2 regions of the Solibacillus sp. FSL H8-0538 genome follow, and region 1 is predicted to be linked to the other one. Evidence: riboswitches for the same ligand, from Rfam matches in the RefSeq annotation. Region 1 holds a riboswitch; the other holds the start of a gene.
What was found. A riboswitch is a leader RNA that binds a small molecule or an ion and turns the genes downstream of it on or off. The one in region 1 is predicted to bind thiamine pyrophosphate.

Region 1 (7,933 bases):
TTACTGTAAAATAGGTGTAAATGGTATTTGTTGTTGAAAACTATAGGAATGTATATAATTTTATTGAAAGGAGAGGACGTTATGGATCGCATCGTTTTGCTTTTTACGTCTCTTATTGTAATAGCAACATTTACGACTTGCGCATATTGGTTTGAATTAAACGGACAAGCAACGATTGAAATTTTAAATCGTTTACCGATTTTATTCTTACCTGCTAGTTATGTGTATATGCTATGGATCGTAATATTCGTTAGTTTATTCGTTTGGATGATAAACTACTATAAAAACCGACATACGCCTTTACGTGTATCTACACTGCAAACGGCTTTATTTGTTTGTATTAGTGTTTTACAAGTTGCCACTTTATTTACATGGCATAGTGAGCTCTATATCGCCTCGATTACATTCTTGGCACTACAACTCCTCTCTATGTTCGGACTTTATATGACGTATCCTCTTAACAGAGAAGGTATTCACTTACGTATGCCAATTGCTGCACTTTTAAGCTGGTCCTTAATGTTATTTTTAGTCTTTATTCGTTATATTCATGTCTTTTTCGAATGGCCAGACTTCGGCTTCAGCAACGCCTTATGGGCAGTAATTATTATGACAATTGGTACCGCATTTGCACTTCATTTACGCTATCATCATTTCGATATTATTAGTCCACTTGTCTTTATTTGGAGTTATATTGGCATTATTATTGCTTATGGTTTTGAAGAGCTACTCGTTTCAACTGCCGCGTTCTTTTTATGCGGAGTGATGATTGTCGGCATTATTTTTATGAAAAAGACACATCTCGCCCTGAAATAAAGCAAAACATTCTTAAACACTAAAAAAATCGTAGCGCCTAAATGGCGTCTACGATTTTTTTAGTCTTCTGATTAGAAAGACACAACTCGCTCAAAATAGGGCGAGTTGATGTCCTTACTTATGTGGATGGGAAAGTTATACTTTTTCATCCAATAAAGTTAAAATTATCGGTTTATCCTTTGTTACAATAATTGAATGTTCAATTTGTGCAACTAATGATTGATCTGGTGTAACGAATGTCCAGCCATCACCTGATTCAACGATATGCTCTGCTTTTGCTGAAATGAATGGCTCTACTGCTAACACCATACCTTCCTTCATAATCGTCGTATCCCAAGCATCATAATAGTTTAAGATGTGATCAGGTGATTCATGAAGTGAGCGACCCAGACCATGACCAGTTAAGTTCATAATGACTGTTAAGCCGTGATCACGTGCTTCACGTTCAACTGCTTTACCAATTTGGTTTAATTTTGAACCGGCTTTTATTTTCGTTATCGCACGATCTAATGCTGATTTTGCTACCGCACAAAGCTTTTCTTTATCCTCATAGCCTTCACCAATAACGAATGAAATCCCTGTATCTGCAAAGTAGCCATCTAAAGAGCCTGATACATCAATATTAACAATATCGCCTTCTTTGATAACTTTAGAACCCGGAATACCATGCGCTACTTCGTGGTTTACACTAATACAAGTGTAGCCCGGAAAATCATATTCGCCTTTAGGACCTGAAATCGCACCAGCCTCCGCAAACATACGGCCTGCAATTTCATCTAATTCCAGTGTTGTTACGCCCGGTTTTGTCGCAGCCTTCATCGCTTCACGAATTTCCGCACAAATACGGCCGATTTTTTTAAATGCTTCTATTTCTTCTTGAGTTTTTACAATCATGTTAAACGTCCTTCCTGTAACAATGTCTACCCTTTACTATAACATAATTAAAATCTGTTGTAGTAACGCAAAATCTCGTTAAGTCAAACATCGTTGAAGCTCTTTTTATCATACATTATACGGGAATAACCTTACATATCAATTCAATAAATGCTTAATTACAATGTATGTTCTTAGCTTATCTATGGCTACCTCACAAGCGGCAAAAATTAGAAAAACACATCTCGCCCAAAATAGGGCGAGATGCTGTCCTTTCTTATGTAGATATGAAAGTTATACTTTCTTATCTACCAAGTAAAGTGTAGTTCGCTATAAAAAACGAACTACACTTTTTATCATTTTGCTTGTAGAAGCTTTGGTGCAGAAGTAAATAATAATACTGCAACAATAGCTGTTAATATTGTCGCCGGAAGCATATACGTTCCATTATAAATTATCGAATACGCCCATACATTTTGGTCTCCTGCATATTCCGCAAAAAAGATAACGCCTGCTAATGTATGCGCAACGTAACGTAAAAAACCACCTAAAACCGTTCCGATCACGATAAAAACAGCAATTTTTGTTTTATCTGCCCTTGCTGCAGCCGTTAATAATGGTTGGCGTACAATTCCAGCTAAACCAACGACAGTAAAAGCAATGCCGTAATCTAGTAGTGCCTGCGCCCAGTGTAAAATGTACGCACCGAACATCATTTGAAGTACGCCAATGAGTAAGCCCGTTGCGAGTCCTGCTGATAGTCCCCAGCGAATGGACATTAATATAATTGGCACCATGACTAAGCTAATGGATCCGCCCTGTGCCCAAAGCGTAAATGTTAATTGGTCTAAAATAATGCCGATTGCTGCGAAAATCGCGATTTCTACGAGCATTAATAAACGTTTGTTGTTCATAACAAATCTCCTCTCTTTTTTCCGATGTAGGATTTGAGAAGGAATAGAAACTGCAAAGCCTGACGACAATTAGAAAAGCACATTCGCGCATGTATGAGCAATAACTCAGCGTCCATACGACATTATCGATAGTACTGACATCGTGTCAGCCTCAACCTAGATGGTGTGACTCGAATGGCTAGACAATAAAAAAAACCGACATCAGGACAGAGCCTGACGTCGGTTAGAAGTCGGTTTCTATCCACATCCCTGCGCAAGTGTTAACTTACAGGTTCGAAGGGTCAGTACATACGTGTACAATCTCAGCCGACAAATCGGCCCCCCTTGTGGGCATACATCTTAAATTGCTAGAACATACTCATTGTACTGAACGCAGCACTATAATTCAACAACAGATTTTTTTGTTTTCATTACGAATCTTTTTGTTTGCCCTATTCGTATAATTTACAAAGGAGCTGATTTTTATGGACAATACGAAAGGCTTGAGCGCACTTAATTATTTTAGCATCTTTTTTGCGCCATTTTTATTACCGATTATCGTCTTTCTAATTTCTCAGGATGAAGAGGTTCGTTATCATGCAAAACGTGCGTTATTATCACATGTAATCCCATTTGTTATTGGTATAATTATTGCTGCCTTTTTCTTATTTACAGTCATCCTTAGTGGCAATGAACCAAATTGGGGTGACACAGTTTTTACGTCTATGTTCCTACTGATGGGCTTATATGCATTAGCCTCATTCTTCATTGTTATTTGGAATGTCATCCAAGGTGTTAAAGTATTGCGCTAATGTTCATAGACACTAAAAATTAGGGTATATTAAACTAATTAAACCATTATCTAAAGGAGTGCAAGCACTATGAATATTGGAAAAATTTTTAAAACGGCCGTAAAAGTTGCCCCGATTGTTTATCCAATCATTAAAAAAATTGTCATTAATAAATCAGCCCTGTCTAACTCTACTACAACAACTCGCAAAAAATAATTAGAAAGAGGTAGCCCTTCGCAACGTGCGAACAAGCTACCTCTTTTTTATTTAATCACAATGGAAGTACGGCTGTAGCCTTCTTTCAGCTTTTCAACATGAAGGATTGCTGGCATTGCGGCTTTTAGTTCTGCAACGTGCGAAATAACTCCAATTAATCGACCTGTTTGCTGAAGATCAATTAAAATATCTATTGCTTTACGCAATGATTCTTCATCTAATGTACCGAAGCCTTCATCAATAAACATTGTGTCAATATGCACGCTCCCTTGCACCCCTTGAATAACATCCGCCATTCCGAGGGCTAATGAAAGTGAAGCATTAAATTTTTCTCCGCCTGATAGTGTTTTGACATCGCGTGTTTGACCTGTATTGCTGTCAAACACATCAATACTTAAACCACTTTGTGCATTCCCTTCTTTTCGCCCTGTACATTGTAAATAATATTGTCCGTCTGATAATATACGTAAACGCTCATTCGCTGCTTGCGTTACTTTTTCCAAATAGCCAATTTGAGCAAAGCGTTCAAATGAAATTTTATGTTCATTTTGACCACGTACTAAATCATAAACATGCTCAACCTTTGAGAGCTTTGCTTTGGATTCTTCAATTTCCTGCGCTACCTGTAATAAACTTGTTAAAGTAGAGCGGCATTGCTTTTCATAGTTTTCATTGTTTTTTAATGCAGACAGTACATCTTCTACTTGTCTATTTACTTGTTGTAGCTGTTGTTCAAGTTCGTTTAAATCCACAAGCTCTTTACCTTCTAATTGTGGCATATCCTCATTAATCTGCACTGTTAATGTGTGCAATTGTTGTTTATACTCTTCCAACGCTTTCACAATTGCTTGGCGCTCTTCTACACGTAGCTTTGCCTGACTATATGCCTCTGGTGTTATAAAGCCTTCTGTTTGGAGAGCTTTATTAAAGCGTTCCTTCGTCTCAACTATTTCATTTTGCAATTCTTTCAGACGGGTCCCTACATTCATTAAGCTCACTTTACATTTTTCTTGGTTTACTTCAGCTTGCTGTAGCTGTATTGTTGCCGTTTCAAATGCTTTTTGTAATAAAGTTAATCGAGTTTTTTCAGATTGCAATGCGTAATTAACATCTTCTACGGTTTGATATTGTGGGAGCATGGCTTGTTTACTTTGCGCTAGCTTCCCTTGTTCCTGCGCTAGTTCTGTTTCGTTTTTGCTTAGGAATGTACGCCCATTTTCTATACGCACCTGCAGCTTTTCAATTTCCTCTATTACTTGTTTTAAACTCGCCTTATTAGCGATTAGTTGCTGCTGCTGTTGCTTTAAAATAGTTAACTGTTGCTGCTGTTGGGCTAACGTTGCTTTATATGCTGGTAGTTCCGTCATAGTTAATGCGTTCGATTCAAGCTGCAGGTGTTTCTTTTCAAAGTTCGCAGTTTCAGCATCTAGCTTTGATTTAGCGGCATAATAGTGTTTCATTTCTTCATCCGCTACTGCACGTAATTGGGCTACAGTTTTTTCATCTACGCTACTCGCTGATTGTGTATGCAGTGACGGATGCTCGGTGCTACCGCATACAGGACATGCATGACCATGCTGTAAATTAGCCGCTAAAAAAGCCGCTTGATTACTACGCATTTGACTTTCTAATTGTGTAAATTCTGCCTGTGCTTTTAATGCGTTTTCCTGCTGCTCATTCGCTGCCGCTGTATAAATTCGAACATTATTTTGTAGCTCAAGCGTTTCCTCTACAAGCTCAATATTGCGTTGTAGCTGCTGATGTTGTAGAAATACGTTTTCATATGCAGCTACTTTAGACTCTAATTCATCAATGTTTGACCGTTGTGTAGCTTGTTCTTCCTTTTTCTTCTGCATTTCCAGCGTTAAATTATTAAATAATCCTTTCGCTTTTTCAACATTAAGCTCTAATTGTTGAATGTTAGCCTGCATAGTTGCCGCGTCATTGTAAATCGGTACGAGTTGCTCAAGCTTAGAAATTGTTTTTACTAATTGTTCACGTTCAGTATCCTTTTCTTTTTCTGCATCAAAAACAGTTTGAGCTTGTACAAATGCTTCACCTGATTGCTGAACGTTCTTTTGTGCTGTTAACACTACTTCGATTTGGCGTTGCTCTTGTTCATATACTTTTTTATATTCAAATTCCAATGGCTCAATATTGCTCGCCCTATTTGCCAGTTCATAACGCTGCTGTTGCTGTTCAAAATGCGTTGCTTGGAGCTGTAATTGATTCAATTGAACTTGACGCTGTTGAAACTTCTCAATACGCTCGTTTAACATTTTCTGTTCGCCAAAACGTTTATTCGCTTCTTTGAGCTGTTCATTTACCGCTTCATATTGCTGTCGAGACTCTATAGCTTGTTCATTATAATAAGTTGCTTCCTCGTCTAATGCGTTTTCCAATTGATACATATTTACTGTTGCTGCATCAATTACACTAAATAATTGTGACTCGCGATTCGGAAGCTTACTTTTAACATCTAAAATATATTGATTTTGTTTCATTTCGGCTTGTGCAAATTGACTTTGTGCATGCGTTCTTTTGTCTTTTAGCAAGTCAACCATTTTAGTGAAGCGCTCCGTCTTAAATATTTTCCTGAAAATTTCTTCCTTATGCTTTGATTCAGATGTTAATAGCTTCTGAAATTCCCCTTGCGGTAACATTACGATTTGATTAAACTGCGATTGTGTTAAGCCGATTAGTTCTTCCACTTTTGCTTGTACTGGTCGCACTTGGAATTTTTCAACGACTGGCTCATTCATGCCACCAGTAATATCATAAAATTCACGTTTTGAGCCTGCTCCATTAGGACCAAATTTACGCCAAATTCGATACGTTCTACCTCGAACCTCGAAAATCAATTCGACTTCTGTGTCCACTTTTTCATCTGCAAAATCACTGCGTAAAAAGTTGGCTTTTTCACGATCTTCACCGCTACCTGTATCATATAGTGCATACGTAATAGCATCAAAAATCGTCGTTTTCCCAGCTCCAGTTGAACCAGAAACGACAAAAATACCGTGTTCATGGAGCTGTGTAAAATCGATTACTTCAGTATCTTTATAAGGACCAAACGCTGTCATTGTTAATTTAAGTGGTTTCATAACATGACCTCCTGTGCTTCACGTTCACCGTCTAATAATTGCTGTAACACTTCGTTATACAGTTCCTTTGTTGCTTCATCCGCATCTTTCCCCGTCATTTCCTGATAAAAGAGTTCAAATAACTCCTCATCGTTCATATTGACGCGACTCATTACTGCAGACTCTGCTGTAATTTGCTGATAAACCGCTGTTCGCTCTACATGTAGTGCATTCGGATAGACCGTACGTACCTGCTCTGTTGCACCCTTCACATAATCTTCATCCGTGAGCTTCACATACACATAGTCTTCATTACGTTGATGCTGTAATAGTTCATCTAGGCTCCCCTTTACTATGCGCATATCACGCAAAGGCTTGAATGAACGTTTTTCCACTTGTACCGAGCCATCTTTCTGTAAATCCACAACTAAATACCCTTTGTCGTGATTCACCTCTGATTCCGAATATTTTAGTGGTGAGCCTGCATAACGAATCGTTTCATTTAATACGTAGTGCGCTTGATGTAAATGACCTAGCGCTGTGTAATTAAACGGTTCGAACAGTGATGCATTAATACATTCGGTACCACCTACTGTTAAACGGCGCTCAGAATCACTAGTATTAGGTTCAGGTAATCCTTGCTTTGTAATAAAAGCATGTCCAATCATAATATTACGTTTCGTCGTATCCATTGATTGTTGAATACGCTCGATAATTTTTGCCATTGCTGCCTCATGTGTTGTAATTTCCGCATCACCAAACACATCACGCACTGTGGAAGGTTCTGCAAAAGGAACTAAATAAAAATGTACATCGCCAAACTCATCCGTTAGCACAACCGGCTCAATGTCGGCAGTTAAATGCCCGACCATATGTAGTCCGCTCGCCTTCATTAAATCACTACCAAAATGCAGGCGTGTTGCGCTATCATGGTTACCGGCAATAGCTACTACAGGTATTTTTTCATCGACAACCAATTGTTTAAATGTCTTATTAAGTAATTGAATTGCTTCTGTTGAGGGAACCGAACGATCATATAAGTCCCCTGCAATAATAATGACGTCGGGCTTTTCTTGTCTAATTTCTTCAATGAATTGCTGTAAAATATAACGTTGATCTTCCGTCATGACAACCCCTTGAACTTGCTTTCCTAAGTGCCAGTCTGCCGTATGGAAAATTTTCATAGCAAAGCCTCCCTTTTCGTTAATAATTCCATTCTATCATGACCGAAAATATAAAAACCACTTTTCACGAACAGACATTC
Region 2 (7,933 bases), 200 kb from region 1:
ACGATTTTTGACGGTCTACGTAATCAAGAACTGCAATTGCGCAAACTTGAACAGCAAATGGCAGATCCTGCTGTATATGAAAATAGCGAAATGTATACACGTGTTATGTCAGACTATGACCAGCAGCAACATGATTTCAAAGAAGCAGGCGGCTATCAATATGAGGCTGATACCCGCTCTGTGCTACATGGGATGCAGTTTTTCAAGGATGATTTCACAAAGCCAATCCAATCTCTTTCAGGCGGTCAGCGTACACGTTTAGCGCTTGCCAAGCTTCTATTAAGTAAACCTGACCTGCTTATTCTAGATGAGCCAACCAACCATTTAGATATAGAAACATTATCTTGGCTAGAGGGCTATCTAAAAGGTTACGCAGGTGCAATTTTAATCGTTTCCCATGATCGTTATTTCCTAGACCAAGTTGTATCTATTGTATATGAAGTTTCTCGTACAAAGGTTTCGAAATACGTCGGTAACTATAGCGCTTATTTAGATGACAAGGCGAAAAACTACGAGCGAGATATGAAAATGTTCGAACGCCAGCAAGATGAAAAGGCCAAGCTTGAAACATTTATTCAAAAAAACTTAGCCCGCGCTTCAACAACAAAGATGGCACAAAGTCGTCGAAAAGTTTTAGAAAAGACAGATTGGATGGATTCTCCGGATGGCGACGAAAAGAGTGCTAACTTTGGCTTCACAATTGACCGTCAGAGTGGCAATGATGTATTGTCTGTCGATGAATTAACAATTGGCTATCCCGGCAAGGAAATTTCCAATAATATTTCGCTACGTGTTTTCCGTGAAGATCGAATTGCACTTGTTGGCCCGAATGGTGTTGGAAAATCCACGCTATTAAAAACAGTCGTGAAAGATTTAGCCGCACTTCGTGGGGACATTCGCTACGGTACAAACGTCCAAATCAGTTACTACGATCAGGAGCAGGCAAAGCTTAATAGCAATAAACCCGTTTTGAAAGAATTATGGGACGAATGGCCACTAATGAATGAAAAGGATATTCGTAACATACTCGGCCGCTTCTTATTTAGCGGGGACGATGTTAACAAATCTGTGAATTCATTATCTGGTGGCGAAAAAGCGCGACTAGCCTTAGCAAAATTAATGATGCAAAGAGCTAACCTTCTTGTTCTAGATGAGCCGACAAACCATTTAGACTTAGATAGTAAAGAAGTGCTGGAAAATGCGTTAATCGATTATCCAGGCACGCTGCTATTCGTTTCGCATGACCGATACTTCATTAATCGCATTGCGACAAAGGTAGTCGAGCTTTCTGGCAAGGGGTCATTTGAGTATTTAGGCGACTATGATTATTTCGTAGAGAAAAAGCAGGAGTTGGAGGAACTTGCACAAATGAAAGCCACTGCCGCTACAAAAACGGAGGAAATTACTAGTGCAAAAGCATCCACCTCTACAATCGATAAGGATGCCAAAAAACGTGAACGCCAAATTCGACGCGCCCTTGAGGAAATTGAAGCACATATGGGCACACTTGACGAAACGATTGCCCGTCTTGAAGAGCAGCTATGCGATCCAGAAATCTTCTCCAACCACGAAAAGGCAATTACCATTCAATCGGAGCTGGATTCTTCTAAAGAAGCACATGAAACGTTTGAAATGGAATGGCTGGAGTTAAGCGAAGAACTTGAAGCATTGAAATAAGAAAAGCGCATTCGCGCCCGTTTGCACTCGGGCAAGCTGCTTGCGAGCCCTCTAGCGTGCGGCGCAAATGCCTAGACATTATCAAAAAGTTAAACTTTCTTATCGTTTAACAAAATGGGCGAGCCAGTTGCATACTTCAACTAGCTCGCCCATTTTTCATTTAACTTGAAAGCTTTTCAGCATTTGTAGTTTTTTATACGCGTTATACGTGCCATACGCCCAACCGAAACACACTGTAGTGAATGCTGCAAAAATAAAATTCAATCCCGTAAAAATTGGTTTCCATCTTGCTTTACCGGGCATAATACGAAATGGCTGTCGGTCTCCTATGCTAATACTATGAAAGACATCTATAATTCGATGTTTTCCATAAACAAATGCTAGCGGGTAACAGACGATTGCTACAAATACAAACAGCCCACCAAGAGATGCTGCAAAATACGTACCTATATTAAGGACATTAAGTAATGCAAAAAAGCCAATAGCTAACACTGCTCCTACGCCCAATAAAATAAACATTTTCCGTCGCTCTTTCAAATAGTTCAATTAGACGACCTCCTTTCTAGTTTAAAACATTCTATGATATCTAACGTTAATGTATAGCAATGGCGAGATTAACATATACATTCATTATTCCATAATATTTAGTAGTTCAAACCTTGTATTTACTTTTTTCTACATATATATTGGTCAATATGCAATTTACGCGCAAAAATTTCCACAGTTTTATTCACAAACTGAATACAGTCATATCAACATATCAACAGACTTTTCCACATTATCCACAATTCAAAATTTATTTACTCACATCAAACTGTGTAAAAAGGAATACTATATATAGATAAATCACATGTTATCCACAAGTTATTAACAGTTTGTGCATAAGTACGGATGTTCGTCTTGACATTTTCGGAAAAGCACTCAGTACCTGTGGATAATTTTTCAGAAAAGTTCCACTACAATTAGAAATTTATATTTTTCAGCAATTTCTTATCGCATTCCACTATATTTCGACAACAAAACACTTTTGCACAAAAATAAAAGGAGTTGTGATGTTCACAACTCCTTTCGTACTATAACTAGACCCAGCTCATTAACTCCATGCCAGGTCGACCATTCATTTTTAAATTGCCCCGTGCACCAGCTTCGAACATAAATGACCCAGCTGCACCAATCATTGCCGCATTGTCTGTACAAAGCTTTAATGGTGGTACATAGAACGGAATACCTTCTTCTGCAAATGTTGCTTCTAATGACGTACGCAAGCCTTTATTCGCCGATACACCTCCTGCTGCAATCACCTGCTTTACACCATATTCACGAGCTGCACGCAATGTTTTTGCTGTTAATACTTCTACAACACTATCCTGGAATCCTTTTGCAACATGTTCCGGAATAATTTCCTCACCACGTTGATCCATATTATGTTTGTAATTTATAACGGCAGATTTTAAGCCGCTGAAGCTGAAATCGTACGAGCCTTCCTCTAACCACACGCGTGGGAATGGTACCGCTACGTCTGACTCATGTGCAAGACGATCAATATGCGGGCCACCCGGGTACGGCATGTTAAGTACGCGCGCAACCTTATCATACGCCTCACCCGCTGCATCATCACGTGTTTCTCCGATTACTTCAAAGCTACCGTGCTCACGCATTAACACAAGTTCTGTATGCCCACCTGATACGACAAGTGCAAGTAACGGGAACTCCATTGGCTGCACTAGTGTGTTCGCATAAATATGGCCAGCGATGTGATGCACACCAACAAGTGGCAAGCCGTTTACAAAGGCAAATGCTTTCGCCGCGTTAATGCCAATCAGTAGTGCCCCTACTAGTCCAGGACCTTCTGTAACTGCTACTGCATCTAAATGTTGTGGCGTCATGTTCGCTTGTTGTAACGCCTCTTCAATAACGATCGTAATTTGTTCGACATGATGACGCGATGCAATTTCTGGTACAACCCCACCAAAACGTTTATGACTTTCAATTTGCGATGACACAACATTCGAGATAATTTCTGTACCGTTTTTAATAATCGCTGCAGCCGTTTCATCACAGCTTGTTTCGATTGCTAATATATATTTATCCATCATAAATTCACCCACATTACTAGAGCATCCTCTTGATTGTCCGTGTAATACCCTTTGCGAATTCCACCATCTAAGAATCCAAGCTTACGGTATAGATTTTGTGCGACCGTATTTGTAACGCGTACCTCTAGACTCATCACATCCATATGCGCCTCATGAGCTATACGGATCGCCTCACGCATGAGCCCTTCACCAATTCCTTGACCTCTCGCAGTTTCCACGACCGCTACATTCGTAATTTGTGCCGCATCAATCACAAGCCACATTCCGCAAAAGCCGATAATATTGCCTGCCACGTCCTCAGCAATTAAATAATGCGAAAACTGATTTTCTCGCATCTCATAATGAAACGAATCGAGCGTCCACGGTGTCGAAAACGTTGCTAGCTCTATTTCATACACTGCTTCAACATCCTTTGACGTCATTCTTCGGTACTGGATCATCTGCCTTGCTCCTTCTTCTGTTCCTTAATCCAGTTCGCCTCGGCCTCTGCAATACGGCGATACTGAGGTACAAAGTTATGAACAGCCTCAACTGCTGGTAGTTCTTCTATTTCCGCTAAAGCAATAAGTTCAGCTGCACGTGGTAAATCAAGAGTATATGGTGCACGTAGCATGTTATCCCCTAATGCCGCAACAATTTGATCATAATACAGTTCTACGTCCGTTCCGATAAATAACACCGGTGTATTAAGGGCCTTAAGCTTCTCCAATAATCCATCAATATGGTCATGGTGCTCCTCAATAACCACTTCTAATGACCCACCCTTATAAGCAGCCGCATACACATTTTGTCGGCGCGCATCAAACAACGGACAAATAACGGCATTACATACTCGTACATTGGCAGCAAGTGCCTTCAAGCTTGAAATGCCAACTAGCGGCTTTTGTAATGACCAAGCAAGCGTTTTTGCAAGTGTTACACCAATACGTACGCCTGTATAAGAACCTGGGCCTTCTGATATAGCAACCGCATCAATATCTGCTGGCTTCATGAATGCTTTGTCAAATAGCTCATCAATCGCTGACATAGCCCCGACCGAATGCGTTAACTTTACATTTTGTACAACCTCAGCAACTACTTTTCCGTCTTTTACAAGTGCGACAGAAAGCGGTGCATTTGCTGTTTCAATTCCTAACCAAATCATTTTAATAACTCCTCACACAGCTGGACATATGTTGCGCCCATTGGTTTAAATACAAATTTCCGAGCATTGTCATCAATTCGTGTAATTTCGATTGCTAAACGGTCCTTCGGTAAATCTTCTTCAATTAAATGTGCCCACTCTACAACTGTCACTGCATCTGCGAAGAAAATCTCATCCCAACCTAAATCCTCGTCGCTATCTGCTAGGCGGTAGACGTCTAAATGGTTAAGAGGTAATCGCCCCTCATATTGTTTCATAATCGTAAATGTTGGGCTATTCACCGTACGTTTAATGCCAAGACCTTTTGCTAATGCTTGCGTAAATGTCGTTTTGCCAGCACCAAGATCCCCTTCAAGTGTAATTGTATGTTGCGCCTCTAACAGCTCCGCTAAATCATGAGCAAGGCGTTGTGTCTCTTCTAACGAGTGTATATTTTTCTCAAATACCTTCATCCATCATAGTCCTTCCCAAAATACATTACTTCTAGTTTACTTGAACGCCGACAAATGTTCAAAACGTATCGACTTTTTTCAAAATAAAATAAAGCTGCTCAATAGTCAGTAAAACTAACATTTTGAACAGCGTTATAACTACCGCGTAGAGTACCCTCGCTTTTCTATAATCTTTTTACTAACTAATTTGTCATTTTGAAAATGAATTTCATACGCCTGTGTAAGTAATATCTCATCTAACCATACATAGACACCTGGATTGGTCTCCTCACCGCCACCACCCGCAATAGCTACTACTTCCACATAAGAAATTCCTTTTTCAAGGAGACTATATTCAGTAAAATTCATATATTTTTGCCATCTATAATTATTCGTATCTTCTATATCTCTAATTTCATTTGAGCACCCAGATAAAATAACAAGCATCAACACAATACACAAATACATAAGAAGCGTTTTCACATGCATATAACTCCTCCTAAAGAAACGGCTTTCAATTCGTTTCCTCTAGAAGTATGTTAATGATCCATTGAATGTTAAATATTTTATAGACTTCATAAGTTTTAGGCAAAAAAAAAGTTTTTATGAGGTTATTCTCATAAAAACTAAAATGGCGATTTCGAATCGGCAATCAGCAACCATGTTACCCTTACACCGTCGAATCTTCTATATATTTTGTCTAACTTAAAATCTCTCTCTTGTCATCCTATAACCTTTTGTAAAACATGATTACGTTCTAATACTTTCAATAAGAAGAAAGCTAACGCAGCTCCAGCAAACGAACTTACTACAAATGCTGGTACTAATCCAAATAGTGTTGCCTCTTGCCCCAAAACAAGTGTGGCAATTGGATATGTTGCCATTGCTCCTAGAATACCTGTACCAATAACTTCACCGATTGCTGTTGCCATTGTATTTTTTGTTTTTGAATAAACAAAACCAGCCAATAACGCTCCAAGCATACTTCCTGGGAAGGCAAACAAGCTGCCCGTTCCCATAATATTTCTTACAGTAGAAGCTAATAATGCTTGAATAACCGCATAATAAGGTCCAACGATAACTGCAGTTAAAACATTAGCTAAATGCTGCACAGGAAATATTTTCGCAAATCCAAGTGGAATATAGACAATCGTACTATTCACAGCTACAATTGCACTAATAATTGCAGTATAAGTCATTTTTTTTGTTTTGTTCAATTAACAATCTCCTCCTTATTTTGTATATTGAACTACTAGTAAGCAGCCAAAAGACAAAAAAGGATATGCCGATGCCATGCTACTTTCCTACGCTAGTATTAACTAGATCAGGTTCAAAGGGTACTTCTCAGCCTTTATGGCGCCCCTAGTAGTATTAAACATTATTATAGTTGAAAATCTAATAAGTTTCTATATTTAGCTTAATTTATTGTAGCGCTCTGTATTATGATTGAATAATCGGGGTACACCCACTATGAACCACATTTAATAGTGATTAAGTAAATTGGAGCTCCAGCATCTCTTCATAGTACGGCCAAACATTTTGAAACTAATCCGATGTTTTAGAATTTTGATCATTTCTTTATTTTTAGGCAAAAAAAAAGCCCTTATGAGATTATTCTCATAAAAACTAAAATGGCGGTCCCGACCGGGATCGAACCGGCGATCTCCTGCGTGACAGGCAGGCATGTTAACCGCTACACCACGGGACCATATCTTTAAGACATTTATTATTATACCATCATTCCTAACAGATGACAATACTTTTTAAAAAAATACTGTAAATAGTTTAACGTTGTTAATGGAAGGCATTCCTAAAAGTCATATGAAATTTGAGTACTTTTTTTGTATTCTCGAATATCAGTTACCAGCTCTTATGCGCTGTCTTAATGAAAAGGATTTTTAATTGTATTAGAAGGCTAAACATATCTGTACTATCTACAACGCCCTAGTTTCTTTTCTTGCCGTTTTATTGGTATTTATAAAGTTTTAGATGCACTGCCTATTATGGGTGTTAGGATACATTTGTAAAAAGGGATACAAGAACAAAAGCGCTAAAGCGGTTGTTTAGCCCCGACAGCTGCTTGCGAGCTCGAAGCGAAAGTAAACGCTCCACCACTTTCGTCAGAGGGCAGACCGAGAACTCGAGGGGTTGGCGCTTGCGCCTAGACGTTGCATTTACTTATTTGAATGTTATCCACACGGCGAAATTTTATAATTTCCTTAACAATTAAAAAACCCCAAGGATTTAGTTCCTTGGGGTTTCTGTTCCGCGAAGCGACGTCCTACTCTCACAGGGGGAAGCCCCCAACTACCATCGGCGCTAAAGAGCTTAACTTCCGTGTTCGGTATGGGAACGGGTGTGACCTCTTTGCCATCATCACTTCACTTGCACATAGATGTGCTTATGTTGAAAGATTGTTCTTTCAAAACTGGATAAACGGTTCATTGAAAGTTAAAATATTTGGTAATAATGTGGTTAAGTCCTCGATCGATTAGTATTCGTCAGCTCCATGTGTCGCCACACTTCCACCTCGAACCTATCTACCTCATCGTCTTTGAGGGATCTTACTTACTTGCGTAATGGGA

Region 2: another riboswitch for thiamine pyrophosphate. It lies ahead of thiW (energy coupling factor transporter S component ThiW); the one in region 1 lies ahead of thiT (energy-coupled thiamine transporter ThiT).

What each region holds. Positions count from the first base shown of each region.
Region 1 is NZ_JBBOPI010000001.1:3,227,223-3,235,155, forward strand. It holds gene MHH87_RS15560 (hypothetical protein) at 82-813, shown strand; gene map (type I methionyl aminopeptidase) at 949-1,707, opposite strand; gene thiT (energy-coupled thiamine transporter ThiT) at 2,043-2,600, opposite strand; TPP riboswitch at 2,830-2,935, opposite strand; gene MHH87_RS15575 (DUF4870 domain-containing protein) at 3,065-3,391, shown strand; gene MHH87_RS15580 (hypothetical protein) at 3,461-3,586, shown strand; gene MHH87_RS15585 (SMC family ATPase) at 3,634-6,690, opposite strand; gene MHH87_RS15590 (exonuclease SbcCD subunit D) at 6,687-7,853, opposite strand.
Region 2 is NZ_JBBOPI010000001.1:3,425,650-3,433,582, forward strand. It holds gene MHH87_RS16375 (ABC-F family ATP-binding cassette domain-containing protein) at 1-1,677, shown strand, start outside; gene MHH87_RS16380 (hypothetical protein) at 1,834-2,223, opposite strand; gene tsaD (tRNA (adenosine(37)-N6)-threonylcarbamoyltransferase complex transferase subunit TsaD) at 2,757-3,773, opposite strand; gene rimI (ribosomal protein S18-alanine N-acetyltransferase) at 3,770-4,213, opposite strand; gene tsaB (tRNA (adenosine(37)-N6)-threonylcarbamoyltransferase complex dimerization subunit type 1 TsaB) at 4,210-4,917, opposite strand; gene tsaE (tRNA (adenosine(37)-N6)-threonylcarbamoyltransferase complex ATPase subunit type 1 TsaE) at 4,914-5,369, opposite strand; gene MHH87_RS16405 (hypothetical protein) at 5,508-5,837, opposite strand; gene thiW (energy coupling factor transporter S component ThiW) at 6,071-6,565, opposite strand; TPP riboswitch at 6,633-6,722, opposite strand; tRNA gene MHH87_RS16415 (tRNA-Asp) at 6,981-7,056, opposite strand; rRNA gene rrf (5S ribosomal RNA) at 7,617-7,732, opposite strand; rRNA gene MHH87_RS16425 (23S ribosomal RNA) at 7,820-7,933, opposite strand, start outside.